3 regions of the Anaerotruncus rubiinfantis genome follow, and region 1 is predicted to be linked to each of the others. Evidence: a T-box and tRNA genes for the amino acid it is inferred to sense, from the RefSeq annotation. Region 1 holds a T-box; the other regions hold tRNA genes.
What was found. The T-box of region 1 lies ahead of pheS (phenylalanine--tRNA ligase subunit alpha). A T-box ahead of a tRNA ligase gene usually reads a tRNA of that ligase, here a tRNA-Phe.

Region 1 (9,838 bases):
TGCGGGAGAGCACCTCAAGCATCGACGGCACCACGGTGGTGCGCATGACGCTGGTGTCTTCGCCAAGTGGATTCTGGATCACCACGCAGTTGCGGTATTCGCTCTGCGCGGGCAGGCGGATCTTGTCGTAATATTTGGGGCTGATGAACGAATAGGTGGAGACTTCATAGAGTCCCTGCGCCTGTAGAATCTGATTGATTGCGCGCTCAAATTTCTGTTCTGGGGTATATTTTCCGTTTGCCACGCCACGGATCGCGGTGGACGGGATCTTGTCATAGCCGTAAAAACGCGCGACCTCCTCGGAGATATCCGCTTTGTGTTCGAGATCGAGTCGGAAAGAGGGCGGGATCACACAGCCATCCTCGAATCTGCATCCGAGCCGCGTCAAAATACGGCGCATCTCTTCCTCCGCGACTTCGATGCCGATGAAGCGGTTGATCCACGCGGGATCGAACGGGATGCGGCGCGGTTCGTGATCCGAGTTGTCCACGTCGATCATGCCGCCGATCACCTCGCCTGCGCCGAGTAGCTCGCAGAGCTCGCAGGCGCGTTCGACTGCCGGAATGCAGGTAGCCGGGTCGAGCTGTTTTTCAAAGCGGCTGGAGGCTTCGGTGCGCATACCGAGCTTTTTGGCGGTAGTGCGAACCGACGCGCCATTGAAGCATGCCGACTCGAAAACGATCATATTGGTGTCGTCCATGATGCCGCTCATTTCGCCGCCCATGACGCCCGCGACTGCGGAAGGTTTCTTCGCGTCGGCAATGGCGAGCATGTCGGAGGTGAGGGTGCGTTCCACCCCATCCAGGGTCATGATCTGTTCGCCGTCTTTTGCGCGCCGCACGATGATCTCGCCGCCCTCGACATACTTGTGGTCGAAGGCGTGCATCGGCTGGCCGTATTCGAGCATGACGTAGTTGGTGATATCGACGATATTGTTGATCGGGCGTACGCCGCAGGCACGCAGACGCTCGCGCAGCCAGCGCGGGGACGGTTCGATTTTGATGTTCTTGACCATCCGGGCGACATAGCGCGGGCAGAGGTCGGGCGCTTCCACCTTGACCGAAAGATAGCGGCTGATATCGTCGGTCGTGTGTTTCACGACCGGAGCAGGAAGGTTGAGCGGCTTATCGAAGGTGATGGCCGCCTCGCGCGCAAGACCGGCGACTGACATGCAGTCGGGACGGTTGGAGGTGATCTCGAACTCGACGCAGGTGTCATTGAGCCCGATCGCGCTCTGGATGTCCTGTCCAGGTTTCATATCCGGCTCCTCGAGAATGAAGATGCCGTCCTCAATCGCATATGGAAAATCGTGAGCAGTGAGCCCGAGCTCGGAAAGTGAGCAGAGCATGCCATTGCTTTCCACGCCGCGCAGTTTGCCCTTTTTGATGTGTTTGCCGCCGGGCAGGTCCGAGTCATGCAGCGCGGTGGGGACATAGTCCCCCTGTTTGACGTTCTGGGCACCGGTGACGATCTGAACAGGTTCTCCAGCGCCGACGTCCACCTGGCAGATGAACATGTGATCGGAATCTGGATGCCGGACGATTTCAGTCACCTTGCCGACCACCACGTTGCGGATTCCGCTGCCCTCGGTTTCCCAGCCTTCCACCTTGGAGCCGGACATGGTCATCGCTTCCGCGAAAGCACGCGGCGCGGCGTCCCGGACATCCACATAATCATAAAGCCATCTCATTGACAGATTCATATTGTTAAGCCTCCGTAAATTTCAAAATGGTTCTTGCCCGCGGATTTAAAACTGGCTCAGAAACCGGACGTCGTTTTCATAGAAGAGCCGCAGGTCGTCGATGTTGTAACGGCGCATGACGATCCGCTCGAGTCCCATGCCGAACGCGAAGCCGCTGTACTCCTCCGGATCGATCCCACAGTTTGAAAGCACCTTCGGATGCACCATGCCGCAGCCGAGGATCTCGATCCAGCCTTCGCCCTTACAGAGCCGGCAGCCTTCGCCGTGACAGGCGAAGCACTGGAAGTCCATCTCGGCGGAAGGTTCGGTGAACGGGAAGTGGTGCGGACGGAAACGCACGACCGATTCCTCGCCGTATAGCCGCTTGACAAACATCTCAAGGGTCCCTTTGAGGTCGGCCATGGTGATCCCCTTGTCGACAACCAGCCCTTCAATCTGATGGAACAGCGGGGAATGGGTTGCATCGACGGCGTCCGAGCGATAGACACGTCCGGGGGAGATGATGCGGATGGGGGGCTTTTGCTTTTCCATGGTGCGCACCTGCACCGGGGAAGTCTGGGAACGCAGAAGGACGTTGTCCGAGATGTAGAAGGTGTCCTGCGTGTCCCGCGCGGGGTGGTCCTTCGGGATGTTGAGCGCTTCAAAGTTATAATAGTCGAGCTCGACCTCGGGGCCCTCCGCGATCGAGAAGCCCATGCCGAGGAAGATTTCCTTGATCTCGTCGAGCACCTTGGAAAGCGGGTGCGCTTTGCCCAGCGGCGCGGCCTTTCCAGGCATGGTCACGTCGAGCTTTTCCGCCTCGAGCTTTTTCTCAAGCATCGCGGCCTTCAGAGCCGCGGCTTTCTCATCGATCAGCGCTTCGATCGAAGTGCGCACTTCGTTTGCAAACGCGCCGACCTTCGGGCGCTCCTCGGCGGAGAGGGATCCCATCTGCTTTAAGATCGCGGTGAGCTCGCCTTTTTTCCCCAGATACCTGACGCGCAGTTCATCGAGCGCCTTGGGGTCGGAAACATCGGCCAAAGCCTTTGCTGCCTGCTCTTTGATGTTTTGCAGAGCGTTTAACATAGCTGTATCATCCTTTACATCGTTTTAAAAAATAAAAAAAGCCGTCCGTCCGCAAAGGGACGAACAGCATTCAAGCCAATCCGTGGTACCACCCAAATTTCCGCCTTGTATCGCAAAACGGACACTTCTGCGCAGGATAACGGCTGCGGGCCGTCGCCGCCTACTGTTGTTTCAGCAGCACCGCTCACGGGTGAACTTCACAAAATGGAGCATTCCGGTTTGCTTTCAGCCGGTGACAAACCTCTCTGGAGCAGCTCCGGGTTTTGTTACTCTCCCGGTCGTCGCGTTATAACTAGATTTTACTATAACATGTTCCCCATTCAAATGCAAGGGGTATTTTTGCATGTTCCGGCACGCGGCGGTTTTCTTCCCGCACTGCGGGCGAAAAAGACTAGAGACTCTTGGAAATGCTCTTCAGGTATTCCCGGAACCCGTCCCCAATTTCAGGATGGGCAAGCCCCACTTCGACGATGGCCTGCAGGATGCCGAGCTTGTTGCCCATGTCGTAGCGGACGCCTTCATATTCGACGCCCATCATGTCGCCGCGTTTTGCAAAAGCGCGCATCGCGTCGGTGAGCTGGATTTCGCCGTTGCGGGAAGGGGGGGTCTGTTCGATCAGTTCGAAGATGTCCGGGGTCAGCACGCAGCGGCCGAGGATGGCAAAATTGGAAAGAATCTCAGACGGGAGCGGCTTTTCGATCATGTCGAACACCTGGTAGACGCGGTCCTGAACCTGCTTGACGTCAAGCGTGCAATAGCTCGGAAGCAGTTCGGCCGCCACCGGCTTGATGCCGACGACGCTTTTGCCGTACTGCTCGTTGACGGCCATCAGCTGGCCGATCGCGGGCTTTTCCGAAATGATGACGTCGTCGCCGTAAAGGACGGCAAACGGTTCGCTGCCGACAAAGGATTTCGCACACCAGACCGCGTGGCCGAGCCCGCGGGTTTCCTTTTGGCGGACATATTGGATGTTCGCCAGATGCGCGAGCGAGACCACCGTATCGTAAAGATCCTGTTTGCCGGAAGAAAGCAGTTTTTCCTCAAGTTCCGGCGCATGGTCAAAGTGATCCTCAATGAGACTCTTGCCGCGGTTGGTGATGATCAGGATGTCCTCGATGCCGGAAGCGACCGCTTCCTCGACGATATACTGAATCGCGGGCTTGTCCACAATGGGGAGCATCTCCTTCGGGACAGCTTTGGATGCGGGAAGCACCCGGGTGCCGAGCCCAGCGGCGGGGATAACTGCTTTGCGTACCTTCACGAATAACCCTCCGTAATTTTCAAATCTTCCTTTTTAAACGGCGACAATGCCCGCGATGAGGAAGCAGACCATAAAATAGCATGCAATGACGCTGCCAAGCACCGCGATGACAGCCGCCCGGCTGGTGCGCCCGCGGTATGCCAGTTCGTCGACATAGGCGCGGTCATCCGCAACCTGCCCGTTCTGATCGAGAAACCGGGCGCGGATATTTTTCACGCTGCGCAGGACGAACCCCATATAGAAGCGATTGGCAAACGCTGCAAAAGCAATCGAGATGCCGAAGGTGAAATAGCGCATATACGGGAGAACCGCCCAGGCCCACAGGTTGGTCTGCGGGATGAATTCCGCAGGCATGATACCCATGCTGATATCTTCTATATTGGCTAAAATAAAAGCGGTATATTCCGGCATGACGAAGAAAGTGGGAATCTGGGTCAGTACGACGAGGCCCAGAAGCAGGCCGCCGAAGAAATACATCTTGCGGTAGAAGAAATAGAGGAAATTGAAGATGAGTGCGCAGAAATTGAAGCTGACCGGCGAACCTTCCGCCATTTTTTTAAAACGCGGAAGAAAGTACTGGGAATTTTCCCCGATAAACAGCGCCGCATCCCGCGCGGTAACGCCGTCGATTTCCTCTTCCGGGGAAAGTCCGCCAAACGCCAGGGTATAAGCGTTCTGGAAGGGCGTCTGCGCGCTGCCGAACCCATTCGCCCCATAGGGCGGCGGGGCCTGCCGGGGCTGCACGGCGGGGCCTTTGAGCGGCGCGCCGCAAATCTGGCAGAAAAGACCGGTCGTTGGGTTGTGCGCCCCGCAGGCGGGGCAGGCCGTGCTGTCTCCGGAAGCGGCCCCGGCTTTTGGTCCTTGGGCGGACCGGTCCTCCTGCCGGCCGCCTTCCGGTTGCCAGGTATGTCCTTTGATATGCAGTTCGTCCAGGGCGCAGTGGCCAAGCTGCCGATAGCATTCGCGGTGATGGGGGGCGCCGCAGATTGGGCACACCACGATATCGTCATCATCCGTGAAGCGTTTCTTGCACACCGGGCAATGAACACCTGTATAGTTTGCCAAAAGATCAACTCCTGAGATAGAATTCCAATCGAATGCCGATACTTCTAAAATCTCATAATACAGAAAGATACTGGAAATTTCAAGGGCGTAATTATGAACATTTCGTATTGGGGCCCGGGAAAGCCTGCGGGAACAAGATTTTCTTTACATTTTACGGGGAAAATACTATAATATTTGCGTATATGAATTTTGCTAGATTTTAACAAGGAATGGTGCAACGGAATGTTACAATTTGAAGAACTGCGGCTGCGGCTGGAGGGGCATAAGGACGAGCTTGCCGACCTGGCGCAGGCGATCGGTTACGAAGGGCTCAGGCGCAAGCTGGCCGAGCTGGAGGAAAAGACCACTGTCCCTGGCTTCTGGAACGACGTGGAAAAATCCCAGCAGAACCAGCTCGAGACCGCCAAGGTCCGCGCCAAGCTGGAGGGCTGCGACGGGCTCGGCCGCCTTTACGATGACACGCTGACCCTCATCGAGCTGGCTAATGAGGAGGAGGACGAGTCGGTCTATCCGGAAGCGCTGGCGGATGTGGAAAAATTTGAACAGGAGCTGGAGACCCAGAAGCTTTCGACCCTGCTGACCGGCGAATACGATGCGAACAACGCAATCCTCACCTTCCATGCGGGCGCGGGCGGCACCGAGGCGCAGGACTGGGCCCAGATGCTTTACCGGATGTATACCCGATGGTCCGAGCGCCATGGCTATAAATATCGAATTCTTGATTATCTCGACGGGGATGAGGCTGGCATCAAGAGCGCGTCGATCCTGATCGAAGGCACCAACGCTTACGGCTTCCTGCGTTCCGAATCGGGCGTGCACCGGCTGGTGCGCGTCTCGCCATTCGATGCGTCCGGCCGGCGGCACACCTCGTTCGCGTCGCTCGAGGTCATCCCCGAGCTGCCGGATGACAAGACAGTGGAAATTGACCCTGAGGATATCAAGATGGAAGTGTTCCGTTCGTCCGGCGCGGGCGGCCAGCACATCAATAAAACCTCCTCGGCGGTGCGCCTCATCCATATCCCGACCGGCATCGTGGTCTCCTGCCAGAATGAGCGCAGCCAGTTCCAGAACCGCGAGATGTGTATGAAGATGCTGACCGCGAAGCTGGTGGAAATCAAGGAGCGCGAGCACCTCGAAAACATCAACGAGATCAAGGGCGAGCAGATGCAGATTGCGTGGGGCTCGCAGATCCGTTCTTATGTGTTCATGCCTTACACCCTGGCCAAAGACCACCGCACCGGTTTTGAGATGGGCAACATCAATGCGGTGATGGACGGCGACCTCGATGGATTTATCAACGCCTACCTCAAGGCGGCGAGCCTCGGCACGCTCGGCAGCGGCGGCGCGGACGACTGATCGGATGACGAAATTGGGGGAAAGCGGTATGTGGGCGGTCTATGCGGTTGGCTCGGCGGTGTTTGCTGCGCTGACCTCGATCCTGGCAAAGATCGGCATTGAAAATGTAAACTCAAACCTGGCCACCGCCATCCGGACAGTGGTGGTGCTGGTGCTCGCGTGGGGGATGGTGTTCCTGACCGGAAGCCAGAGCGGCATCAAGGATATTTCCCAGAAAAGTATGCTGTTCCTGGTGCTTTCCGGGCTTGCGACCGGGCTTTCCTGGCTCTGCTACTACAGAGCGCTGCAGATTGGGCAAGCGAGCAAGGTGGTCCCGATTGACAAATGCAGCGTGATCATCACGCTGGTGATGGCCTTTCTCATCCTGCATGAGCCGTTCACCGTGAAGGCGCTGATCGGATCGTTCCTGATCCTGGCGGGCACCCTGTTTATGGTACTGTAATAAAAATTGCACAAAGGCTCTCCGGCCTTTTCTGGCCGGAGAGCCTTTGTATATTTTCCGGCGGTTTCGGTCAACCTGAAACTGGGTGATAAAATATGGGAAAAAGAGCAATTTCAATCTATGTGGCGCTCGTCTTGATGTTCACGGGGCTGCTTTGCCGGATGTATATGCTTTCCGCGCAAGGGGATCTGCTCGCTTCGGCGGCGCATAGCCAGAGCACCTATCTTCTGGACGTAGACCGGACCCGCGGACTTATTTACGACTGTAATTTAAAGCCTTTGGTGGCCCAGAAGAAACGGACGGTGGCCGCGGTGCTGCCGTCGCCGGAGGCAAACGCCGCGCTCACAGTCGCAATCCGCGAGGAAGGCGAACAGTTCGATTTCGACCCGCAGGCGCAGAAGCCGTACACTGTACCTCTGGAGGAGGCTTCGGTCTATGCGAAAAATGTGGATATGTTCGACGTGGTACAGCGGTATTCGGACGGGCAGCTCGCTCCGCACATCATCGGTTACCTGAATCCTGAAAAGACCGATGGCGCTGCGGGGATCGAGATGGCTTACAACGATCTGCTGCGGCAGTATGACGGCAGCTTGCAGCTGCGGTATACGCTCGATGCGGTCGGCCGTACGATGTCGACCATGGCGCCTGAGGTGGTGAAAAACAACTACGAGAGCGATGGCGGCGTGGTGCTGACCCTAGACGCGGACATCCAGTGGGCGGCGCAGTATGCGATGCGGGAGGTGGAAAAAGGAGCGGCGGTTGTGATGGATGTGGAAAACGGGAACATCTTGGCTTCTGTTTCGATGCCCGCTTATGATCCAAACGATCTGGCGGCCAGCCTCAAGGACCCGGACAGCCCGTTCGTCAACCGTGCGTTTTCGCAGTACAGCGTCGGCTCTACCTTCAAGCTTGTGACCGCTGCGGCAGCGCTTGAATCTGGGATCGGACGTTTTGCGCCTTATAACTGCGAAGGATATATCGATGTGGACGGACATATCTTTTACTGCCACTGGCGCAACGGCCACGGCGAGATCGACATGAAAAAAGCGGTCGAGGTTTCCTGCAACCCGTTTTTTATCAATCTGGGGCTTGAAACAGGCGGAAAGCGGATCGTTTCAATGGCTCGTGACATCGGATTTACCCGCGCCGCGCAGTTCACCGACGACATCAAAACCCAGAGCGGCACCCTTCCGGACGAAGCGGAACTCGAGAACCCTGCAGCGGTTGCAAACCTTTCGTTTGGACAAGGAAGCCTGACCGCGACGCCGGTGCAGATCGCGCAGATGATCTGCACCGTGGCAAACGGCGGCTACGCGGTCACGCCGCGGCTGGTGGAGGGGTTTACCGACAACGGCCGCACCATCTATGAGCATGCGACTGCCTATGCGCCGAACAGGGTTTTTTCAAAGCGCACCTCGGACATCCTGCGGGAATTTCTCGTGGGAAATGTGGAGAACGGCAGCGGCAGGCCGGCCAAGCCGAATTACAGCACGGCGGGCGGAAAGACCGCTTCGGCGCAGACCGGCATCTACCGCACCCCGGGCGATGAGGACAGCGAGATCGTACACGCCTGGTTCGCGGGATATTTCCCTGCGGAATCGCCAAAATATGCGATTGCCGTGCTGGTGGAGGGCGGCGAATCCGGACAGGACGTGGCGGGTCCTATCTTTAAGCGGATCGCGGATGGGATTTACCTTTCAAAATCCTGACGGCGGCTTGTCTTTGCAGCTAAAATATGGTATGATATATTGGATAGAATGACTGCCTGAGGAGGGCGAGCCGATGCGAAATTACCTCGTTGTCACCGATTCCAATGCGGATCTGGTTCCCGGATATGCGGCCGCGAACGACGTCATTGAGATGGAGCTGACCTATACCCTGGATGACAAAACTTATTACTGCAACGATCCGGCGCTTTCCCGTCCGGAGTTTTATGCCCGGATGCGGGCCGGCAAGATGCCGATCACCGCACAGATCAATCTGGAGAGCGCGAAAGCGATCATGGGGCCCGCGCTCGAAGCTGGAAACGACCTGCTTTGCGTGATGTTTTCGTCGGCGCTTTCCGGCACTTACAACAGTGTGCGGCTGGCGGCGGAGGAGCTCGCGCAGGAGCATCCTGAGGCGAAGATCATCGTCCTGGATAGCTTGGCTGCTTCGGCAGGGCAGGGGATGCTGGTGGCGCGCGCGGTCGGCTACAAGGCACAGGGATTGACAATCGACGAAGCGGCGCGGCGCCTGCGCGCGGATATTCCACATCTGGCGCACCTGTTCACGGTGGACGACCTGAACCACCTGCACCGCGGCGGCCGCGTCTCGGCCGCGACAGCGCTTTTCGGCACGATGCTCGGCATCAAGCCAGTGCTGCACGTCGACGACGAAGGGCGTCTCGTCCCAACCGGCAAGGTGCGCGGCCGGCGCGCTTCGCTGCTTGCGCTGGTGGACGGGATGGAACAGCAGATCGACCGGGAACGCTGCGACTGCTTCGCCCTGAGCCATGGAGACTGCATTGATGACGCGCAGTTTGTGGCGGACGAGGTCTGCAAACGCTTTGGCCTGAAAAACTACACGATCAGCTATGTCGGCCCGACGGTCGGCGCGCATTCCGGTCCTGGGACTGTGGCGCTCTTTTTCTATGCAAAATATAAATAGGCGATCCACATTGATAAAGTGGATGGCAGCGCTGTTTACGGCGCTGATGCTGCTCGCGGGATGCGATGCGCCGGGAAAGGACGAGGGCCGCTACCATGCGGTCTATGCGGTCGCCGCGACCTTTCCGGAACGCGAACGGGACGAAATCGTGATCCGCAACGGCTGGTCCGCGCAGTATTGTGAGAATCCGGACGGCGTGTGGCTTCTGATGGCGGATGGCGAAGAGCCGTTTCTATTCACCGGGCCGTGCTGGCTGGTGCGCGGGCCACAGGCAAAGGATTACCCGGCCTACTGTGTG
Region 2 (9,838 bases), on a different contig from region 1:
TCGGTGTGGTAGGCATAGTTGCTCTTTGGGCCCGCCGGATGCAGGTATTCATAGCTCTCCCTGTTATAGGTCTCCTGGAAGAGGATATAGGTTCCGATGCCCGCGTCCTTGAGTTTTTTGTAGTTTTCGACGGTGGTCGCGGCGATATTCACATTCACCCGGCGGATCGAGCCGTTTTTGTGCTTGACGCTGTAGATGGTTTTGATGCTTTCGAGCACATATTCGATCGGGCAGTTGACCGGATCTTCGCCGGTTTCAAGTGCGAGGCGTTTATGCCCCATGTCCTGCAAAGCGGTGACTTCGCGGACAATGTCCTCCTGCGAAAGCTGCTTGCGGGCGATGTGCTTGTTGTGATGGTGGTATGGGCAGTAGCGGCATTCGTTGACGCAGTAGTTGGAAAGGTAGAGCGGCGCGAACATCACGATGCGGTTGCCGTAATTTTTCTCCTTGATGTCCATTGCAAGGGAGAAAATCTTCTGGAGGTAGGCCGGGTCGTCGCATTCGAGCAGCACGGCGGCCTCCCGGTGGGAAAGGCCCCTGAGGGTGGCGGCTTTCGTGAGGATTTCGTCGATCAGCGGGAAGTTATCCTTGTTTTTTTCCGCGTAGGCGAGGGTTTCCTTGATCTCAGTATCGTCGATAAATTCGGTCGCGATCTTCGACTTCGGATTGTACATGGTGCAGGACTCCTATCATATCATTTTTCTCTATCGCAGGCGGGGAATCCCTTTGGAGCAGCGTGCGCTTTGCCATCAGGATTCCGGGCTGTTCAGACGCCGGTAATCGCCGCGCTCGGCGGTGAGGGTGTAGCCGATGGACTCCATCTTCGCCTGCAGTCGGGCGCGGCTTTCAGCCGCTTCATCGCCGGTGCAGAGCTTGCCGTTATATAAGGTGTATTTTTCGCGTACGCCGGTGGGAGAGAGGTTTGGCATCACCACATTCGCACCGGCGAGAATCCCACGTTCACGCCCGTCCAAAGCGATGGTGGCGAGCGCCGTGGTGGCGGGAAGCAGCACGTCCGGAAGCATCAGCCGCACGAGCCCGAGCAGAAACAGCGTCAGCTCCAGCCCGCCAGTAGGGAAATCTTTGAAAGGCGTGTCCGCGTGCGGAATGAACGGCCCGATTCCCACCATCTGCGGGTCAAAATCGTGCAGGAACCGCAGATCCGCGGCAAGGGTTTCCGGCGTCTGCCAGGGCGAGCCGACCATAAATCCGGCGCCGGTTTGAAAGCCAAGTTGTTTGAGAGTGTTAAGGCAGGCCATACGGCTTGTGAGCGTCTGCGTGGGCGGGTGCAGGCGCGCGAAATGTTCCGGATCAGCGGTTTCATGCCGCAGCAGATATCGGTCGGCGCCCGCTTCCCGCAGCAGATGGTAGCTTCTTTCGGTTTTTTCCCCCACGGAAAGAGTTACGGCGCAGTCCGGCCAGGAGCGTTTCATCTGCCGTACGATTTCACAGAGTCGTTCGTCGGTGAAATACGGGTCCTCGCCGCCCTGCAGCACAAAAGTGCGAAACCCGAGCGCGTAGCCGTTTTCGCAGCAGGAAAGGATTTCCGGCAGGGTGAGCCGGTAACGCCGGGCTTTTTGGTTGCTGCGCCGGATACCGCAGTATAGGCAATCACATTTGCAGTGGTTGGTGAACTCGATCAGCCCGCGGATATACACCCGGTTCCCGAAGCGCTCCCGCGCGGCGCGGCGGGATTTTTCAAAGAGGTAGTCGCAAAGCTGCCGGTCAAAGCCGGTGAGCAGCCGGACAAAGTCCCCGGGTGGCAGGGTGCGCTCGGCTTCGAGCCGGTCGATCAGTTCCCGCAAGCTGTGCCATCCTTTCCGGTGGAAAGCTTCGAATAGACCGTTTTAATGTTGACGCCGGGGACCATCCCCAGCTTGCCGGAGAGCGAGCTGATGACGTCGTTTGGAGCGTCGATCACCACGCTGATGATGCTGACGCACTTCTGGTGGTAGGGGATGCCCATCCGTCCGACAATGTATTGGTTATAATCGTGCAGGATGGCGTTGAGCCGCCCGACGGCATCCATGTCTTCCACAATGATGCCTATAAGTGCAATCCTGGTTTCCATCTTTTTGCTTCCTTTCAAAATTAAAATAAAAGACGTACCGCGCAAAAAGGCGCGGTACGTCGAAAAAACCGATTCTATCCGCCTTTGTGTTCGGGTCGAACCCTCTGCGCGCAGGTCAATCTCGATTCTGTTTTGCAGCCCTCCTCCGCGGTTTGCTCCCTTGGGGTCGGGTCAAATTGATGTTGCTTATGACTTATTATACCAGCACGGGCGGCATAAAACAAGGGTCATTTTCCCTGTGCTTTTTCGAAAATCGTCTGGATTGAGGTGCCGTGCGGCCGGTTGAACCGGCGCAGGTGGTAAAGCTGTTCCGGGTCGCCGGTGATGTAATTGAGCTTTTCCTCGCAGGTGAGGGCGGCTTTAAAACCCAGCTGCTTAATAACGGGGAGCGCCTCCTTGCTGATCTGCCCAAACGGATAGGTGAAGCAGGACGGCTGGTAGCCGTCGAGATGTTCGGCGCATTCAGCCTGAAGCCTGCCAAGGTCCTCCAACAGCATATTCTGGTAGGTCAGCGCGCTTTCTCCCGATTTCATTTTGGAGCCGTGGCGGCCCTTGTCGTTTATATGCAGGTTGTAAGAATGATTCTGGATTTCGACAAGGCCGCTTTCATGCAGAAGGCCGAGCTGGTTCCAGGTGCAGTGGGAATAACGGATGTGGTGGTCGTCGACCTCGCTGTACTGGTCGGCGAGGGTTCCCACGACTGAAAAGACCGATTTGAAGCCAAATTCCTTTAAGATGGGGAAGGCATATTCATGGAAGCTTTCGTATCCGTCGTCGAAGGTGATCATCACCGGCTTTTCAGGCAGCGGGACGCCGTCCTGCACATAGTTGAGAAGGTCCTGTATGACGATTGGCGTGTAGCCGCTGTCCTTGAGATACTGCATATCGCTGCGGAATTCATCGGGGGAGATGGTATATTTATTGAGGCGCGCTTCCTCTTTCAGAATATGGTGATACATTGCGACCGGCAGCTCGATCCCTTCCGGCTGCGGCTGAGCGGCGGTTGGGACAGCAATGCGCACCGCGAGCCCGGCGATCGAAACGACCAGTGCGAGCGCGAGCGGGAAAATAATCTTGTCAAGGATTTTCAATCGAATCACTTCCATCTGTTACTTCGGTCTATATCTATGCCTTGCACGGTGCGGAATATGTTTCCCGGAGGATCCACTCCGGTAGTGGACAGTCGTTTTTTTTCTTTTTTTGTTGAAAGCGGACAGAAAGGCGAAAAGATACTTGTGCAACAAGACTTTTTATGCTATCATATACAAGTTGCATGTACAACTGTGCGCCAATGGCGGACGGTTGCGCAAAATGATGCATAGGAGTGTTGTGTTTTGGATTTTGTGGCAGAGATCGTAAAGAATGTAAACCACTTTTTGTGGGATTTCGCACTGCTGTTTTTGCTGTGCGGAACCGGAATCTGGTTTACCATCCGGCTCAGATTTGTGCAGATCCGTAAATTCCCGCAGGCGTTCAAGGCGGTGTTCGGAAATATCAAGCTGCGCGGCGCAAAAGCAGATCATGAGGGGATGAGCTCGTTCCAGTCGCTTGCGACAGCGGTCGCGGCGCAGGTGGGAACCGGAAATATCGCAGGCGCGGCGACTGCGATCGCTTCGGGCGGACCTGGCGCGATCTTTTGGATGTGGTTGTCGGCTTTCTTCGGCATGGCCACCATCTACGGTGAGGCGACCCTTGCCCAGAAGTATAAAACCCGCATTGACGGCCATGTAACCGGCGGCCCGGTCTACTACATAAAAGCAGCGTTTAAAGGTACCTTTGGAAAGATCCTTGCAGCTACCTTTTCGGTGCTCATCATCTTTGCGCTTGGGTTCATGGGAAATATGGTGCAGTCAAACTCGATCGGTGTGGCGTTTGAATCGGCTTTCGGCGTCAACAAACTGCTGGTCGGCGTGATTGTCGCGGTTGTTGCGGGATTCATCTTCCTCGGCGGCGTGAAGCGCATCGCTTCGGTCACCGAGAAGATTGTCCCGATCATGGCGGTTTTCTATGTGCTCGGTTCGCTCATCATCATCCTTGCCAATTTCAGAAATATCGGCCATGCGTTTGCGCAGATTTTTATCGGCGCGTTTGACCCGCAGGCGGTTATGGGCGGCGCGGTTGGCATCACTGTGAAAACGGCCGTCCGTTACGGCGTGGCGCGCGGACTCTTCTCGAATGAGGCCGGTATGGGTTCCACCCCGCATGCGCATGCGATGGCGAAGGTCGACCATCCCTGCGAACAGGGTTTGGTTGCGATGATGGGCGTCTTTATCGACACATTTGTCGTTTTGACGATGACCGCGCTGGTTGTGGTTATCACCGGCGTGTTCAATAACGGCCTTGACGGCGTCGAACTTGCGCAGAGTGCGTTCACCAGTTTCTATGGGCATCTTGGCAATGTATTCATTGCAATCTGCCTGCTGTTCTTCGCATTTTCCACCATCATTGGCTGGTACTTCTTTGGGGAACAGAACGTCAAATACTTGTTCGGCAATAAGGCGGTCAAGATCTACGCGGCGCTGGTCGTGCTCTTCGTGATTGTCGGTTCCACCCTCAAAGTCAAGCTTGTATGGGATATGTCGGATATGTTCAACGGCCTCATGGTCATCCCGAACCTTTTGGGCCTGCTCGCGCTTACCGGCGTGGTGGTGCTTGCGAACAAGGAGTTCGAGGGACGCAAGAAAAAATAAGGCTTTCCGGAGGGCCCGATGCGTTTTCGCATCGGGCTTTTTGCTTTTTGGACGGGTTTGCGTTACAATGAAAAAAGAAGTATTTTGGAAGGAGCGGTCAAGATGACGAATTTTCAGGTGAAAGCGGCCTTTTTCAGCCCGACAGGCGGAACAAAGCGGGCGGTTGGGCTGCTTGCAAAGAAACTGGACATGGACGCGGAGATGATCGATCTGACAACCCCGGCGGGCCGGGAACAGCAATATGCCTTTGGCGGAGAAGATTTGCTGCTTGCCGCCTGCCCGGTTTATTCCGGACAGATTCCGCCGGTGGACGGATTGCTGGAAAACCTGAAAGGGGAGGGGACACCCTGCGTCGTTATGGCGGCCTATGGCAACCGGCATTACGACGATGCGCTCGCGCAGATGAAACGCCTCCTGGAAGCGCGGGGATTTCGCTGTATCGGTGGGATTGCCTGTATTATCCCGCATATTTATTCAGAGAAGCTGGGAAGTGGAAGGCCGGACGCCGCCGATATGGAGGCGTTTGACCGGTACGCGCAGAAGGTACGGGAAAAGCTGGCGAAGGGAGATTTTTCTCCCGCAAAGTTTCCGGGAGACGAAAATCCGAAAAAGAAATTCCCGGCCCAAAAGGAGATGACTTTGGATGATTCCCGCTGCAGCCGCTGCGGTACCTGCGCGGCGGGCTGTCCGACTGGGGCGATCGATCCCGAGACGCTTGCGATCGACGAGGCAAAGTGCATTTCCTGCATGCGCTGCGTCAGGATCTGCCCGGCAAAAGCGCGGGATTTCAATGCGAACAAAATCAGGCTGTTGCTGGAAACAATGTATAAAGCGCGCAAAGAAGTGGAATGCTTCCTGTGATAAAAACCGGGCCTGTCCAGCTGGACAGGCCCGGTTTGGGTTTCATTTTTTGCTTTCGCTGACCCAGTCGCGCGTATGGGCCACATTCTGTTCGCTTGTGTGTGGGACGCCGTCGGCAGAACCATCCACCTGGCTGATTGCCTGGTTGATGAACGCGCTCGTGATCTCGGCATTTGGATCGATCCGCGCGTAGTTTCCATGAAGGACCTTTTTCGATTTTCGGTTCGGGTTGATAAATTTATTTTTTTCGAGCATATCGCTCACCTCCCTGTTTTTATAGTTTTTACCGCGTGCATAAAATTATCAGGATGGTTCATCCTAAAATTGTTGTCAAAAGGGATGGATGAGCCGGTTGCGCGGACTTGCGCGAGCGGGATAAATTTTTCTCGTTTTTGGCAAAAAAATGGGTTGACATTTTAAATCCGACATAGTATAATAATTTTCGTCGCTTGTGGGTGACTCCACCGGCAGAGTTTTGGGAGCTTAGCTCAGCTGGGAGAGCACCTGCCTTACAAGCAGGGGGTCACAGGTTCGAGCCCTGTAGTTCCCACCATATGTGGCCCGGTAGTTCAGTTGGTTAGAACGCTAGCCTGTCACGCTAGAGGTCGTGGGTTCGAGCCCCATCCGGGTCGCCATTTTCTTTTTCCGCCTCTGCTGGGCATTGCAGATGTGCCTTTGTAGCTCAGTTGGTAGAGCAGAGGACTGAAAATCCTCGTGTCGTTGGTTCGATTCCGACCGAAGGCACCATTCGCGGGTTTAGCTCATTTGGTAGAGCGCCACCTTGCCAAGGTGGAGGTAGCGAGTTCGAACCTCGTAACCCGCTCCAACAAAAAGAACGTCTCGGAAGAGACGTTCTTTTGCATTTTGCGAAGAACTCGCTGCCTCCACCGATTTTTTATTCGGAGGTTCGGGGTCCCCGCGAAAGCGCAGCTTTTGTGGGGTGGGGAAGCGAGTTCGAACCTCGTAACCCGCTCCAACAAAAGCGGACGCTTCTGACGAAGCGTCCGTTTTTGTTATCTTAATTTATTCAAAATACACTTGACTTTAGAATTTCTTATGTGATATACTTTGGAAGTTCCAAAGTGGGGTGATAAATTGGGAACGAAAAAAATGGGCCGTCCAACCGACAACCCCAAACCGCACCAGATGACGATAAAGTTCGATGACGAATGCAAAAGCATTATCGACAGCTACAGCGGACAGGAGCATGTTTCAAAAATGGAAACGGTGAGGCGGGGGGTTAAGAAGTTAAAGGACGACCTCAAAAAATGAAGGAAGCGGCAAAGTTTCCGGCGAATAGGCGAAAATCCGATAAAAAAGGGCAGCCATATTTTATGGCTGCCCTTTTTTATCGGGAGGGGAAATGGTCAGATACGGTTGGATATTCCGCAGCGTCTTTTCGCCGATACCCTCGACATCGAGCAGCTGACGGAAACTTTTGATCCCGCCGCAGGCCTGTACATAATCGTAAATCGCCTGCGCCTTTGTTTCGCCGATTCCGGGAAGCTGCTGCAGCTCCTCGACAGTGGCGCGGTTGATATTGATGTGGACGCCTTCCAATTCCGGATATGGATTGATCACAGCGGGTTCGGAAAAGGAAATGCTTGGCGGCACCTCCCGTGGGGCGTTCTGAATATTGTACCAGACGAGCCCTCCCGTAAGGATCAGCGCAATCAGCCCTACCGAACCGAAACTCAGCTTCCAATCCAAACAATCCGCCCCTTTCCGCGAAAGTTACAGGAAAAGGATATCATAACCGGATGTTTTGCGCAACTATGCGATGTAAAGCAGCACCATAAAATAGTGGCAGAGGCTGCCTAGAATGACAAACAGATGGAAGAACTCATGAAACCCGAAGCGGTCGGAAAAATTTGGATGTTTCACCATGTAGATAATCCCGCCGGCTGTATAGGAAAGGCCGCCGGCAACCAGCAGGACAATCCCGAAAACGGGGAGTTGTCCAAGGGCGGGCAGGTCGACGACAATTGCCCATCCCATGAGGATGTAGAGCGTGGTGCCAAGCCAGCGCGGAGCATTCATCCACAATAGTTTCATCCCAATGCCCGCGGCGGCGATCCCCCACATCACCGTGGTGAAGATCACATTGCCGGGTTTAGGCAGCAGGTTGAGCAGCAGCGGGGTATAGGTTCCGGCGATCAGAACATAGATCATGGCATGGTCCAGCTTGCGCAGGACGAGGAGCACCTTTTCAGAGGCCATCGAAAAATGATAGATTCCGCTGGCACAGTAAAGCGCGATCAGCGAAAGGCAGAAAAGCAGGCAGGATATGACGAGCTGCGGGGTGGGGGCTGGTTTCAGCGCGAGATGGACAGCCATCACAATCAGCCCGACGAGCGAAAGCCCCGCGCCAATAAAATGCGAATAGCTGCTGATCGGATCGCGGGCACGCAGGAAAATACGCGGCATAAGATCACTTCCAGTCTATAATATAGAGTTAAAAACTACTTTATATAATTATAATATCACATAAAAAAGAAAATACAACCGTATCTTGCAAAAGTTCACAATCTGTTATAGAATAGACCTATCTGGAAAAAGAGGTGTTCGCATGAAAAAGCTGGAAAATTATCTGGAAAAAGCGTTGGACGACGCGGATTTGACGCCCGCCCGCCTGCCGGGACTTGATCTCTATATGGATCAGATCCTTACCCTGTTCGATGAGGGGCTTGCTGCAAACAAGCGTCGTCCGGACGACAAGCTGCTGACAAAAACAATGGTGAATAACTACAGCAAGGAACGCCTTATTTTACCCGTCAAAGGTAAAAAGTATTCCCGCGCGCAGCTCATGCAGCTGCTCTGTATCCTGAACCTCAAACAGAACCTTTCGCTTGCGGACATCCGCGTGCTGATGCAAAATGTGTCGGAACCTGCGGATTTCGAGGCGGCCTACAGCGAATCGCTGCGGCTCAAGGAAAAGCTGCGTGAGCAGCTTCCGGCGCTTCTGCTGGGCTGGATCGGCGCGGATGGGGACTTTTCCAGCGCATCGCACTCGCTGGCGGTTGTGCTGGCGCTTTCGAGCGGCTCTAACTATCTGCGCCGGGTCTGCGAGGGAATTGTGGACGGACAGGCGGAAACGAAAAAATAAAAAGGAAAACCGCCCTGCCAATCTTTGGCAGGGCGGTTTTTGTCGTTTTCCGGCAGCAATCAGAGCTTTGCGCCGCACTTATTGCAAAAGAGGCTGTCCTCCGACTGGGCCGCGCCACAGGCCGGGCAGCGCGGAACGAGGTTGCTGCGCAGCAGTTTCAAGTCGCCGGGCCGGGCCTCTGCAAGGCCGCCGTGCTGGATCTGCTTGCCGGTTTCGGCAGACAGCTCGAAAACGCTCGCGCATTGCGGGCAGGTGGCAATGTAGACCGAATGGTATTTGATAACCGGGATGAAGAAAAAATGGATGTAACTGTAACTGCGGCAGACGCTCATTGAGACGGTCTTGCCGCAGACGGGACAAACCACGCCGGAAATCTGCCCGACCGGTACTACTTTGGAATCGGAACCGAATATACCTATAAAGAACATGGAAACCTCCGAAGGCCTTTTTCTTTAGTTTATACCAAAAGTTGAAAAAGTCAATTCCCGGCGGATAAGATTGTCCAAAACGATTGACTAAAATCGTCGAAACGTGTAATATGAAGATGAGTTTTCACGCAGAAAGGGAAAATTTTATGAAGAGGATTTTATCTGTTATACTGTCGGTATTCCTGCTTGCCGGCGCGGCGGGCTGCCAGCGGACAAGCGGGGAACCGTCCGATAGAAATGACACGCGGGAGGACGTCTATCTGACCCGGACAAACTCCAAGACCGTCTATGGCGTGGAGGTCCCGTCCGCTTTGGACGAGCGGCTGCCGGGTGAGCTGGTGCAGCTTTCCGCCTCCGCGGATGCGGCGCAGCAGACTCCCGACAACCAACCGGATGAAATGCGTGGGGTATGGCTTTCCTATCTGAACCTCGACGCGATGATCAAGGGCCAAAATGAGGCGCAGTTCACCGCGAATATCGACGCCGCTTTCCAAAAGATCGCGGACTTCGGATTCAACACTGTGTTCGCGCAGGTGCGTCCATTTGGTGACGCTTATTATGATTCTGATTATTTCCCTTGGTCGGCCCGCATCACTGGCACCGAGGGGAAGAATCCGGGTTACGATCCGCTCGCGGTGATGTGCGCGGCGGCGGACAAATATGACCTGCGTATCGAGGCGTG
Region 3 (9,838 bases), on a different contig from region 1:
CGGATTTTGGAAGGATTCTGTTTGATTCCGGGTTTTAGGTGTGCTAGCATGAGAACTGGAAACGGGGGCTGGCACCCCTTTCCGAAAAAAGCGGCGATAAAAGCGGCGGACGGTTCCGGCCTGGTGCGTCCCTGCTTTCACAAAAGAAGGAAAAGAATTTAGATCAGGAGGAGTTTGTCATGGCAAAAGCATATAACCCATATGAAAACATGCTGGAGGTCCTGGACGAAGCGGCAAAAATGCTGGGACTGGAGGAAAATGACTACATCGCGCTCAAACATCCGGAACGGGAACTGAAGGTGTCGATCCCGGTCAAGATGGACGACGGATCGGTGGAGGTTTTCGACGGCTACCGTGTCCAGCACAGCAGTTCCCGCGGCCCGTGCAAGGGCGGCATCCGGTACCATCAGGAAGTGGACATGGACGAAGTCAAGGCGCTGGCGGCCTGGATGAGCTTCAAGTGCGCGGTGGTGAACATCCCCTACGGCGGCGCGAAGGGCGCGGTCAAGGTCGATCCCCGCAAACTCTCGAAGGCGGAGCTTGAGCGCCTGACCCGCCGCTACACCGCGATGATCCTGCCGATCATCGGACCGGAACGCGACATTCCCGCTCCGGACGTCAACACCAACGCCGAAATCATGGGCTGGATCATGGACACCTACAGCATGTTCAACGGCCGGGCGGTACCTGGCGTTGTCACGGGCAAGCCGATCGAGATCGGCGGCGCGCTGGGCAGAAGCGAAGCGACCGGCCGGGGCGTCATGATCATTGTAAACGAGGCGATCAAATACCTGGGCATGCACGACGGAGGCGACGTACGCGTGGCAGTACAGGGCATGGGCAACGTGGGCGGCGTGGCCGCGCAGCTGCTGCATGACTGCGGACGCAAGATCGTGGCGGTCAGCGATATCTCGGGCGGCTACTACAACCCCGAGGGGCTCGACATCACCGCGATGCGCAAATACATTGCCGAAAGCGATTCCCACACCCTCGAGGGATACACCGCTCCTGGCTGCAGGAAGATTTCGAACGCCGAGCTGATCGCCTGCGACTGCGACGTGCTGGTTCCCTGCGCGCTGCAGAACCAGATCACGGGCGACAACGCGGACACGGTCAAGGCGAAGCTTGTGGTCGAAGGCGCGAACGGCCCGACGACGGTTGAGGGCGACGAGATCCTGAACAAACGCGGCATTCCGGTTGTGCCGGACATCCTGGCGAACGCGGGCGGCGTGGTTGTTTCCTACTTCGAGTGGGTCCAGAACATCCAGCGGCTGATCTGGGACGAAAGCCAGACCAACGAGATGCTCGAGGGCATCATGCTCCGGGCCTTCAAGGAAGTTGCCGAAGCCAAGGAGAGCAAGAATACCACCTTCCGCATGGGCGCGCACATGGTTGCCATCAAGCGCCTGGTCGCCGCCAAGAAGATCCGCGGCATCTTCCCCAACTGATTATCCAGAGCAATTGCCTTTCATACATGGTTCCGGTGTTTTTCACACTTTCGCCGGAACCCCCTGCCCCTTATCAAGCGGGCGGTGCGATCTCTCCCGAGTCGCGCCGCCCGCTTTTTCTCCGTTTTTCCGGAAAATGACACCGCCCCGGAAATATTCAGAATTGTTTCTCGATCCGCACACCATTTTGTCACAAAGACCGGCGAAAATAGAAGCATCAACTGAAAAGGAGTGACGAAACGTGTGCAAACCAAACTTTCGGCACGAATACAAGCATTATATCAATTATGCCGATTATCTTTCCCTGCGCCAGCGGCTGCGGCAGGTTGCCGCCCGTGACCGCCACGCCGGGCCGAACGGCTCCTATACGGTGCACAGCCTCTATTTCGACAATCTTGACAACAAAGCGCTTCGTGAAAAACTGGATGGGGTCAACCACCGGGAGAAGTTCCGTATCCGGTATTATAACAGCGACACCTCCTTTCTGCGGCTCGAAAAGAAGAGCAAACACAACAGCCTGGGCTGTAAGCAGTCTGCCGTCATCACCCCGGAAGAGTGCGGACGCATTCTTTCCAGAGACATCGAATGGATGCAAAGCGACCGCCGCGAACTGGTGATGGAACTTTACCGCAAGATCCGCTGCCAGCTTCTGCGCCCCAAAACGCCCGTCGTCTACGATCGGGAAGCCTACCTTTATCCGGCCGGAAATGTGCGGATCACGGTTGACAGCCGGATCCGCATGGGGCTCTCCTGCGCGGATTTCCTTTTTCCGGACGCTCCCTGCATCCTCGCGAAAAGCCCGATGATCCTCGAGGTAAAATATGACGCTTTCCTGCCCGATCTCATCGGCAGCATCGTACAGGAACGCAACCGTCAATCCTCCGCTTTCTCCAAGTACGCCGCCTGCCGTGCCGCCGGCGGTTACCTTTGAGCCTGTAAAAAAATAGAAAGGGGTCGATTTCCATGACCTTCAACGATATTTTTAAATCCAGTTTTCTTGAAAAAACCGCCTCTTTTTCGATCCTCGACATGTCATTGGCCTTGCTGCTTGCCTTCGCGCTCGGGCTTTTTATCTTCGCGGTCTACCGAAAGACCTTCAACGGCGTGATGTATTCCGCCTCGTTCGGCGTCTCGCTGATGGCCATGACCCTCATCACCACCCTCATCATCCTTGCGGTCACCTCAAACGTCATCCTTTCACTCGGTATGGTCGGTGCGCTGTCGATCGTGCGTTTCCGCACGGCCATCAAGGAACCTATGGATATCGCCTTCCTTTTCTGGTCGATTTCCGCGGGTATTGTCACCGGCGCGGGGCTTCTGCCGCTCGCGGTGCTCGGCTCGCTCTTCATCGGGCTTATCCTCGTGCTCTTTGTCAATAAAAAAAGTTCTGATAACCCCTATATTCTGGTGGTCAGCTGCGAAAATGATGAAGCGGAAGCCGAAGTCAATCGTTTTATCAATGAAGCGGTGAAAAAGTCCCTGCTCAAATCGAAAACCGTTTCGGCAGGCGGCATCGAACTGACTGTGGAAGTGCGTCTTCGCCAGATGGCCACCCATTTTGTCAATGAGCTGAGCGCTCTGCCCAATGTGACCAGCGCCGTACTCGTCAGTTACAACGGCGAGTACATGTCCTGATGGTGACGCAATGATGACCGAAAAACGGTTCTGGGTCCTGTCCGCGGCTGTGACGGCGCTGGCGGTTCTGCTGGTGCTGCTGATGTTTTTTGCGCCGCGGGAGATGACAGAGCGGCTTTCCACCGGCCAGCCCGCCTATGTGGAAAAACTTTTCGGGCAGGATATCCTGACGGTGGATATCCGGATGGACCCAAACGAATGGGAGGCGATGCTCGAAAACGCCCGCGCGGAAGAATATACGGCCTGCGATGTAACCGTGAACGGCACGCTTTATACTTCCGCGGCGATCCGTCCCAAAGGCAACACAAGCCTCACCGGTGTTTCAAACATGGATTCCGACCGGTACAGCTTCAAGATCAAATTTGACGAGTATGTTGATGGCCAGACCTGCCAGGGGCTTTCCAAACTGGTGCTCAACAATCTTTACGCAGACGCAACCTATATGAAGGAATTTCTCTCCTACGATCTGCTCGGCTGGATTGGGGTGCCTTCCCCTTGCTTCACCTACGCTGAGATCACCCTCAACGGCGAGCCCTTCGGCCTGTATCTGGCGCTCGAACCTCTGGAGGAGGAATTTGCCGAGCGTAGTTTTGGAAGCGATTACGGCGCGCTCTACAAGCCGGAGAGCGAAGGCGGGGGTAGCGGACTCGGCGGAAGCGGAAATGACCTTGTCTACACCGACAATGACCCCAACAGTTATTCCGCAATCTTCAAAAACGCCGTTTTTAAAACGCGTGAAGAAGATGAGATTCGCGTGATCGAAGCACTCGAACATCTTGACAAAGGCGAAGATTTGGCGCAGTATATTGATGTTGATGAAGTGCTTCGGTATTTTGCCGCGAACGTCTTCCTGGTCAATCTGGACAGCTACCTGAGCAACCTCAAGCATAACTATTACCTCTATGAGCAGGATGGGCGGCTTTCGATGCTTCCGTGGGACTACAATCTCTCGTTCGGCGCGCACCAGATCCATTCGGCATCGGACGCGGTCAATTTTCCCATCGACACCCCTTATTCCGGCACTTCGGCGGAGAAATCCCCGATCCTGGCCAAATTGCTCGAGGTGGAGGAATACCGGGGACTTTATCACCAGCATCTGAAAAAGATCGCCAACGAATACTTCCTGGGCGGCCGGTTCACCGATCAAATCAGCCGGATTGACAAGCTGATCGCCCCGTATGTGCAGACCGACGCAACCGCTTTCTACTCCTATACGGAATACCAAAAGGCGGCCGACACCCTCAAAGCTTACGGCCTTTTGCGCGCGCAGAGCGTATCGGGCCAGCTGGACGGATCGATCCCCTCCACCACCGAAGGCCAGCAGGCGGATTCTTCCGGTCTTGTGGACGCTTCGGCCATCACGCTGTCCGATATGGGCCAGATGAATATGGGCGGCAGGGGCGGCGCACAGAATCCAGACTGGCGCGGGGAAGCAAAAAAGCCTTCCGATGCGCAGCCGCCATCCCCCGATGAAACCGCGGACAGGCAAGCTCCGCCGGATGGCGGCGCGGCAGGCTTGGAGTTTCCGGGCATGCCGCCCAAAAGTATGCCGGAAGGCGTTATGGGCGGGCAAAGCGGTAAAAACGGCGTTCTGCCGGACTTTTCCGCGGCGGATGCGCGGGCGTTCGCAGATAAGGGCGGTGTCCGCCGGATGGAAGAAGGCCCGCAGAATGGCTGGCCGCCGGACGGCGGAGGCTTTCCCGGCGATCCGGAAGCATCGCGCGGACAGCCTGAAGCTGCCCTTTCCCGGGAAACGCTCATGCAGGCAGGCCTCTGCCTGGGCATTCTGCTCATCGGTCTCTGTTTTGTCTCGTGCTTCCGGCGCAGGAAACTGGGCCGGCTGAATTAAACCTTTGGAAAACTGGAGGAAAACACCCATGTGGAAAAAGCTTGTTTCATGCACCTGCGCGCTGATGTGCGCCTGCCTGATTCCGACGGTATCCTTTGCCGCGGACGGCACGCCGGTCCTGTCCGGTGAAAGCGAAGCTTGCGCGCTCACCAAGATCTATTACTACCAGCCGCTTTCTGACGGAGGCAGCGGGAACTATTCGATCCGCAGCGATTCGGTCTATTGCACCGTGACCGAACGGATCACCGATGACGGAGGGGACTGCTACCGCGTGGCGGACAGCACCCCGCTTTCAGACACTTCGCTTTTCCGCCGCAAGAGTGAAATCAACATCGGCGCAAACTATGTCCGGCAGATCTCCGCAACCGACCGCGAAAACGAAAATGCCACCGGCAGCAATTTCTGCTTGAAGCTCACAAAGGATTATTCCGGGCAGGACACGGTTATCGAGTTTCAGAACACCTATACCGCGCTGCAGGATGCAACGCTGCAGGTCTATTCCGCCGCCAATCCCAAAGACCTGCGGGAGATGACCATCCGCAAAGGCGCACAGTTTACGGCAGTCAGCCGGATTTCCCTCAACGACCGCACCACATCGGTCAGCAACTACCCGGTGGAAACGCTCAAGGACGCCCGCGGCACAAAATAATAAAACAGACAAAAGGAGCTTCCCGATCCGTGGGAAGCTCCTTTTTTTACTTGACCGCGCGCCGCCGCGGCCCTACAATAGGGTCAGAACCTTTTATGGAGGCGCCGATATGAAAAATTCCACCTTGTGTTATATCGAACGGGACGGCCAATACCTGATGCTGCACCGCGTGAAGAAAGAAAACGATGAGAACCACGATAAATGGATCGGCATCGGCGGGAAATTTGAGGATGGGGAAAGCCCCGAGGATTGCGTCCTGCGCGAGGTGAAGGAGGAAACCGGCCTCACCCTGTCCGCGTGGGAATACCGCGGCATCGTGACCTTTGTTTCCGACCGCTACGAAACCGAATATATGCACCTGTTCACGTCCGGCGCCTTCACAGGGGAGCTCATCACCTGCGACGAAGGGGAGCTCGCCTGGATTGCAAAGGAAAGGCTGGCCGAGCTCCCTCTTTGGGAAGGCGACAAAATCTTCCTGCGGCTCATCTCCGGGCCAGGGCCGTTCTTTTCTTTAAAGCTCGTCTATGAAGGGGATCGGCTGCTTTCCGCCACGCTCAATGGAAAGCCCATCTGAACAGCGCGCTCACCCCTGCATTTTCGCCTGGTATGCCGCCTTGAGCGCCTCGATACGCACGTCAATTTCCTCCTTTGAGACCTTGTCCCACAGGCTTCCATCCGGCTCTGTGGAGGCCAGCTCGCCTTCCAGCACAAACGGCGCGGATTCCGTGAGCCTCTCCCCGGCAAAATACCAGCCATATTCGGAAGTCTCGGCTGCTTCCCGCGTTTCAAAGGTATCCATCGTTTCATCGTTGCAAAGCACAGCAACCTCTGTTGAGGACGTTTGCCGGTCCTGGGAAAAGCATTCGGTCCAGCGCTGCTCCCATACTGTAAACTCACCGTCTTGGCCGTATTGGAAGCTGAGGCGGATTTCGTAATTTTCGAATCCGTGCCCGCCGGCGCCCTCCATCCCAAGGAGCGTTTCACCGGTCGCCCCGGTGAACAGGAAGAATTCGTTCGGTCCGTTTGCCGTTTCATAGCCGCCGAGAATTTCCGAGCAGTCACCGGAAAGGCCCAACACCGTATGGCTACCGCCCCAGTTGCCCATACTTTCCACCACCAGTTCGGGCATACCGTCAAGATTGTAATCCGCCAGTCCGAGCTCATACTGCATCAGCGGGAACTGCCCGCTGTTGAGAAACGCAAAGGCCGCCGCGGACGCGCGTGCAAAAGGATCTGTGATGCCGCGCAGATCGGCGGTCATGCCGTCGGGAGCCGCCGCGCCGGCCTCCTCTGGCGGCTCTGGATCGATGCTGTCCGGCTGTGAAACTTCCAGGTCCGCCGATTTCAAGCCGCTCGCTGCGCTTTGCACCTGCACATAGGTTTCGGGAGGCCTGGTTTTCACGCTGCAGCCGAATGAAACCAGCGCCGCCAGCAGCGCCAAAAATCCCGCGATCCACCTTTTTCCCATGACGGGTCCTCCTCATCCAGTTCTTTTTCGTTCAATCAGTGCCGGTTTGAAACGGTTTTCATGCACGATAAAAAACAGGACTCATTTTTATCCAAAAATGAGTCCTGTTTCGTGGAGGCGCCACCCGGAATCGGACCGGGGAATGGGAGTTTTGCAGACTCCTGCCTTACCGCTTGGCTATGGCGCCAGATTCCATATACTATAGTATATGGAAAAAGAGACATTGTGATACACAATCGCCTCTTTTTGTTGGAGCGGGTTACGAGGTTCGAACTCGCTACCTCCACCTTGGCAAGGTGGCGCTCTACCAAATGAGCTAAACCCGCGAATGGTGCCTTCGGTCGGAATCGAACCAACGACACGAGGATTTTCAGTCCTCTGCTCTACCAACTGAGCTACAAAGGCACATCCCAAAAAGGGAAAATGGCGACCCGGATGGAATAGGCTCTACCCGCGATCTAAAAACATGCCCCCGGCATGTTTTTGCTGCTTTCGCAGCCGACCTGTTCTCGCCCCATTCGGGTCGAAAACAGTGGAAGCACCTGCGGTGCAAAGAAAATGGCGACCCGGATGGGGCTCGAACCCACGACCTCTAGCGTGACAGGCTAGCGTTCTAACCAACTGAACTACCGGGCCATAAAACATCTGAAACGGCTGGTGGGAACTACAGGGCTCGAACCTGTGACCCCCTGCTTGTAAGGCAGGTGCTCTCCCAGCTGAGCTAAGCTCCCGTACGTCTTTCCGAACAGTGCGTTATTTATTATAAATGCTGGGGGCATATTTGTCAATAGTGTTTTGCATCTTTTGTAAAATTCTGCCCCAATTTTTCCATATATGGGGGATGAGTTCAAGCCCCATCCCCCATATTCAGCTCAGTCTCCGAAAGAAATCCCCAAATTGCGTGCGGTGGCAACCATTTGATTATCAACCGGCACCAGTTTGGTTTTGCCCGCTACCTCCTCCAGAGGGTTATGCATCACCATATTGTGCTGTTCGGCAACCGTTACGCCGAAAATTCCGTCAGCCACCAACCCCGCCGCATAGACGCCGAATTGGGAGGCCAGCACCCGGTCGTAGGCGCTCGGCGCTCCGCCGCGTATGAAATGTCCCGGAACCACCATCCGGGTCTCAAAACCCGCTTGTGCTTCGATGGTGCGGGCAATCCGGTTGGAGGCGGTCACCTCCCCCGCCGCCGCGCGGCGTTCGGCCCGTTCCTTCTTTTTCAGTTTCGCCTCTTCCACATCAAACGCGCCTTCCGCTACCGCCAGGATCGAGAACCCGCGTCCCCGCTCCGCGCGGCGCTCAACCGCCTTGATGACCTTGTTGATGTCATAGGGGATCTCTGGGATCAGGATCACATCCGCGCCGCCCGCGATCCCGGTATAAAGGGTCAGCCAGCCCGCCTTGTTGCCCATCAGCTCAATGACCATCACCCGTTTGTGGCTGCTCGCGGTCGTGTGCACCCGGTCGACCACCTCGGTGCCCAGATCGACCGCTGTATGGAAGCCGAAGGTCACATCGGTGCCCCAGATGTCGTTGTCGATTGTTTTGGGCAAGCCGATCACATTGAGCCCTTCCAGATGCAGAAGATTCGCCGTCTTGTGTGTGCCGTTGCCGCCCAGCGTCAGAAGGCAGTCAAGCTTCATCTTTTTATAGTTGCCCTTCATCCGGGCAACCTTGTCCACATCATCTTCGACAACCTTCATCATCTTGTAAGGCGTGCGTGCGGTGCCCAGGATCGTGCCGCCCTGCGTCAAAATCCCGGAAAAATCCGACTGCTTCATCTCATGATATTCGCCCTCGATCAGCCCCTTGAAACCGTCCACGATCCCCACAATCTCCACATCGTCCAGCTTCTGATAAAGCGCCTTGGCAACGCCCCGGATCGTTGCATTCAATCCGGGGCAGTCCCCGCCCGCCGTCAAAATACCCACTCTCATTGCCACTTTGTTATTCCTCCTTGTATTACGCCCTGTTCCAGGAAAGCCAGAAAAGCAGCCCGTATTCCGCCACGGTAATGAACGGGATACCCCAGACGAAATACCAGTGTTTCGTCTTGTGACGGAACAGATACATCCCCGCCCATACGCCAGGGCCACCCCCCAAAAGCGCCGCGGTAAAAAAGGTTTTCTCCGCGACCCGCCAGGCATGATGTTTTGCTTTCCATTTATCGATCCCCACTAAGATCAGGACGGCCACGTTTACGATTGCCAGATAATAAAACAAATATGTCTGCATAGTGTTCCCTTTCTTTGTCTTTTTATCTGCATTCATTATAGCACCAGGTTTTTTCAATTACTATCCTTTTTTATGGATGCAAAAAGGAAGCGGCCAGCTGGGGCCGCTTCCCTGGATTTCAAAAACGTCTTTCAATAACGGTTGTCGAAGATGCGGGTGGACTTCTTTTCGCTGCGCGGCAGATCACCGACGCCCACCGGCTTCGGAACAATTGTGATGCCGATCTTCACTTTAAAAGTATCGCGCAAAAGGTCTGCAAACGACGCGCGGTCTACGCCGGTTTCGGTTTCCACAAACAGGGTCATGATGTCCTTGCCGTTCAAGTGGTCGATCATCACCTGGTACTCGCTCGACGCGCCCGGAATATCGCGCAGAAGTTCGTCGATCTGGCTGGGGAAGATATTGACCCCTTTGACCTTGACCATATCGTCGGTGCGGCCGACCAGCGTGTCGATGCGCGGATAGTCAAGTCCGCATTTGCAGTCGCCCGGCAGGAAGCGGGTGAGGTCGTGGGTGCGGTAACGGATGAGCGGCGCGCCCTCCTTTTTGAG

Region 2: it has a tRNA-Phe gene. The T-box ahead of pheS (phenylalanine--tRNA ligase subunit alpha) is inferred to sense a tRNA for this amino acid. The anticodon was not compared.
Region 3: it has a tRNA-Phe gene. The T-box ahead of pheS (phenylalanine--tRNA ligase subunit alpha) is inferred to sense a tRNA for this amino acid. The anticodon was not compared.

The regions. Positions count from the first base shown of each region.
Region 1 covers NZ_FKLA01000008.1:550,046-559,883, forward strand. Annotated here, with positions in the region: gene pheT (phenylalanine--tRNA ligase subunit beta) at 1-1,702, opposite strand, end outside; gene pheS (phenylalanine--tRNA ligase subunit alpha) at 1,748-2,767, opposite strand; T-box leader at 2,820-3,058, opposite strand; gene galU (UTP--glucose-1-phosphate uridylyltransferase GalU) at 3,159-4,028, opposite strand; gene BN4275_RS05130 (RING finger protein) at 4,062-5,093, opposite strand; gene prfB (peptide chain release factor 2) at 5,316-6,449, shown strand; gene BN4275_RS05140 (EamA family transporter) at 6,478-6,891, shown strand; gene BN4275_RS05145 (peptidoglycan D,D-transpeptidase FtsI family protein) at 6,987-8,600, shown strand; gene BN4275_RS05150 (DegV family protein) at 8,674-9,540, shown strand; gene BN4275_RS05155 (hypothetical protein) at 9,551-9,838, shown strand, end outside.
Region 2 covers NZ_FKLA01000009.1:2,113,859-2,123,696, reverse strand. Annotated here, with positions in the region: gene hydG ([FeFe] hydrogenase H-cluster radical SAM maturase HydG) at 1-674, opposite strand, end outside; gene hydE ([FeFe] hydrogenase H-cluster radical SAM maturase HydE) at 750-1,805, opposite strand; gene BN4275_RS15670 (TM1266 family iron-only hydrogenase system putative regulator) at 1,793-2,071, opposite strand; gene BN4275_RS15665 (polysaccharide deacetylase family protein) at 2,299-3,171, opposite strand; gene BN4275_RS15660 (alanine/glycine:cation symporter family protein) at 3,406-4,761, shown strand; gene BN4275_RS15655 (4Fe-4S binding protein) at 4,864-5,622, shown strand; gene BN4275_RS15650 (hypothetical protein) at 5,665-5,877, opposite strand; tRNA gene BN4275_RS15645 (tRNA-Val) at 6,100-6,175, shown strand; tRNA gene BN4275_RS15640 (tRNA-Asp) at 6,181-6,257, shown strand; tRNA gene BN4275_RS15635 (tRNA-Phe) at 6,294-6,369, shown strand; tRNA gene BN4275_RS15630 (tRNA-Gly) at 6,373-6,448, shown strand; gene BN4275_RS17595 (hypothetical protein) at 6,718-6,894, shown strand; gene BN4275_RS15625 (ComEA family DNA-binding protein) at 6,955-7,332, opposite strand; gene trhA (PAQR family membrane homeostasis protein TrhA) at 7,396-8,049, opposite strand; gene BN4275_RS15615 (DUF1836 domain-containing protein) at 8,192-8,728, shown strand; gene BN4275_RS15610 (zinc ribbon domain-containing protein) at 8,788-9,156, opposite strand; gene BN4275_RS15605 (glycoside hydrolase family 10-like protein) at 9,303-9,838, shown strand, end outside.
Region 3 covers NZ_FKLA01000009.1:1,001,032-1,010,869, reverse strand. Annotated here, with positions in the region: gene BN4275_RS17320 (hypothetical protein) at 1-38, shown strand, start outside; gene BN4275_RS10425 (Glu/Leu/Phe/Val family dehydrogenase) at 180-1,448, shown strand; gene BN4275_RS10420 (polyphosphate polymerase domain-containing protein) at 1,690-2,379, shown strand; gene BN4275_RS10415 (DUF4956 domain-containing protein) at 2,412-3,083, shown strand; gene BN4275_RS10410 (CotH kinase family protein) at 3,094-4,932, shown strand; gene BN4275_RS10405 (hypothetical protein) at 4,961-5,581, shown strand; gene BN4275_RS10400 (NUDIX hydrolase) at 5,691-6,155, shown strand; gene BN4275_RS10395 (hypothetical protein) at 6,165-7,049, opposite strand; tRNA gene BN4275_RS10390 (tRNA-Cys) at 7,162-7,236, opposite strand; tRNA gene BN4275_RS10385 (tRNA-Gly) at 7,300-7,375, opposite strand; tRNA gene BN4275_RS10380 (tRNA-Phe) at 7,379-7,454, opposite strand; tRNA gene BN4275_RS10375 (tRNA-Asp) at 7,609-7,685, opposite strand; tRNA gene BN4275_RS10370 (tRNA-Val) at 7,705-7,780, opposite strand; gene BN4275_RS10365 (6-phosphofructokinase) at 7,922-8,995, opposite strand; gene BN4275_RS10360 (DUF1294 domain-containing protein) at 9,015-9,287, opposite strand; gene BN4275_RS10355 (phenylacetate--CoA ligase family protein) at 9,419-9,838, opposite strand, start outside.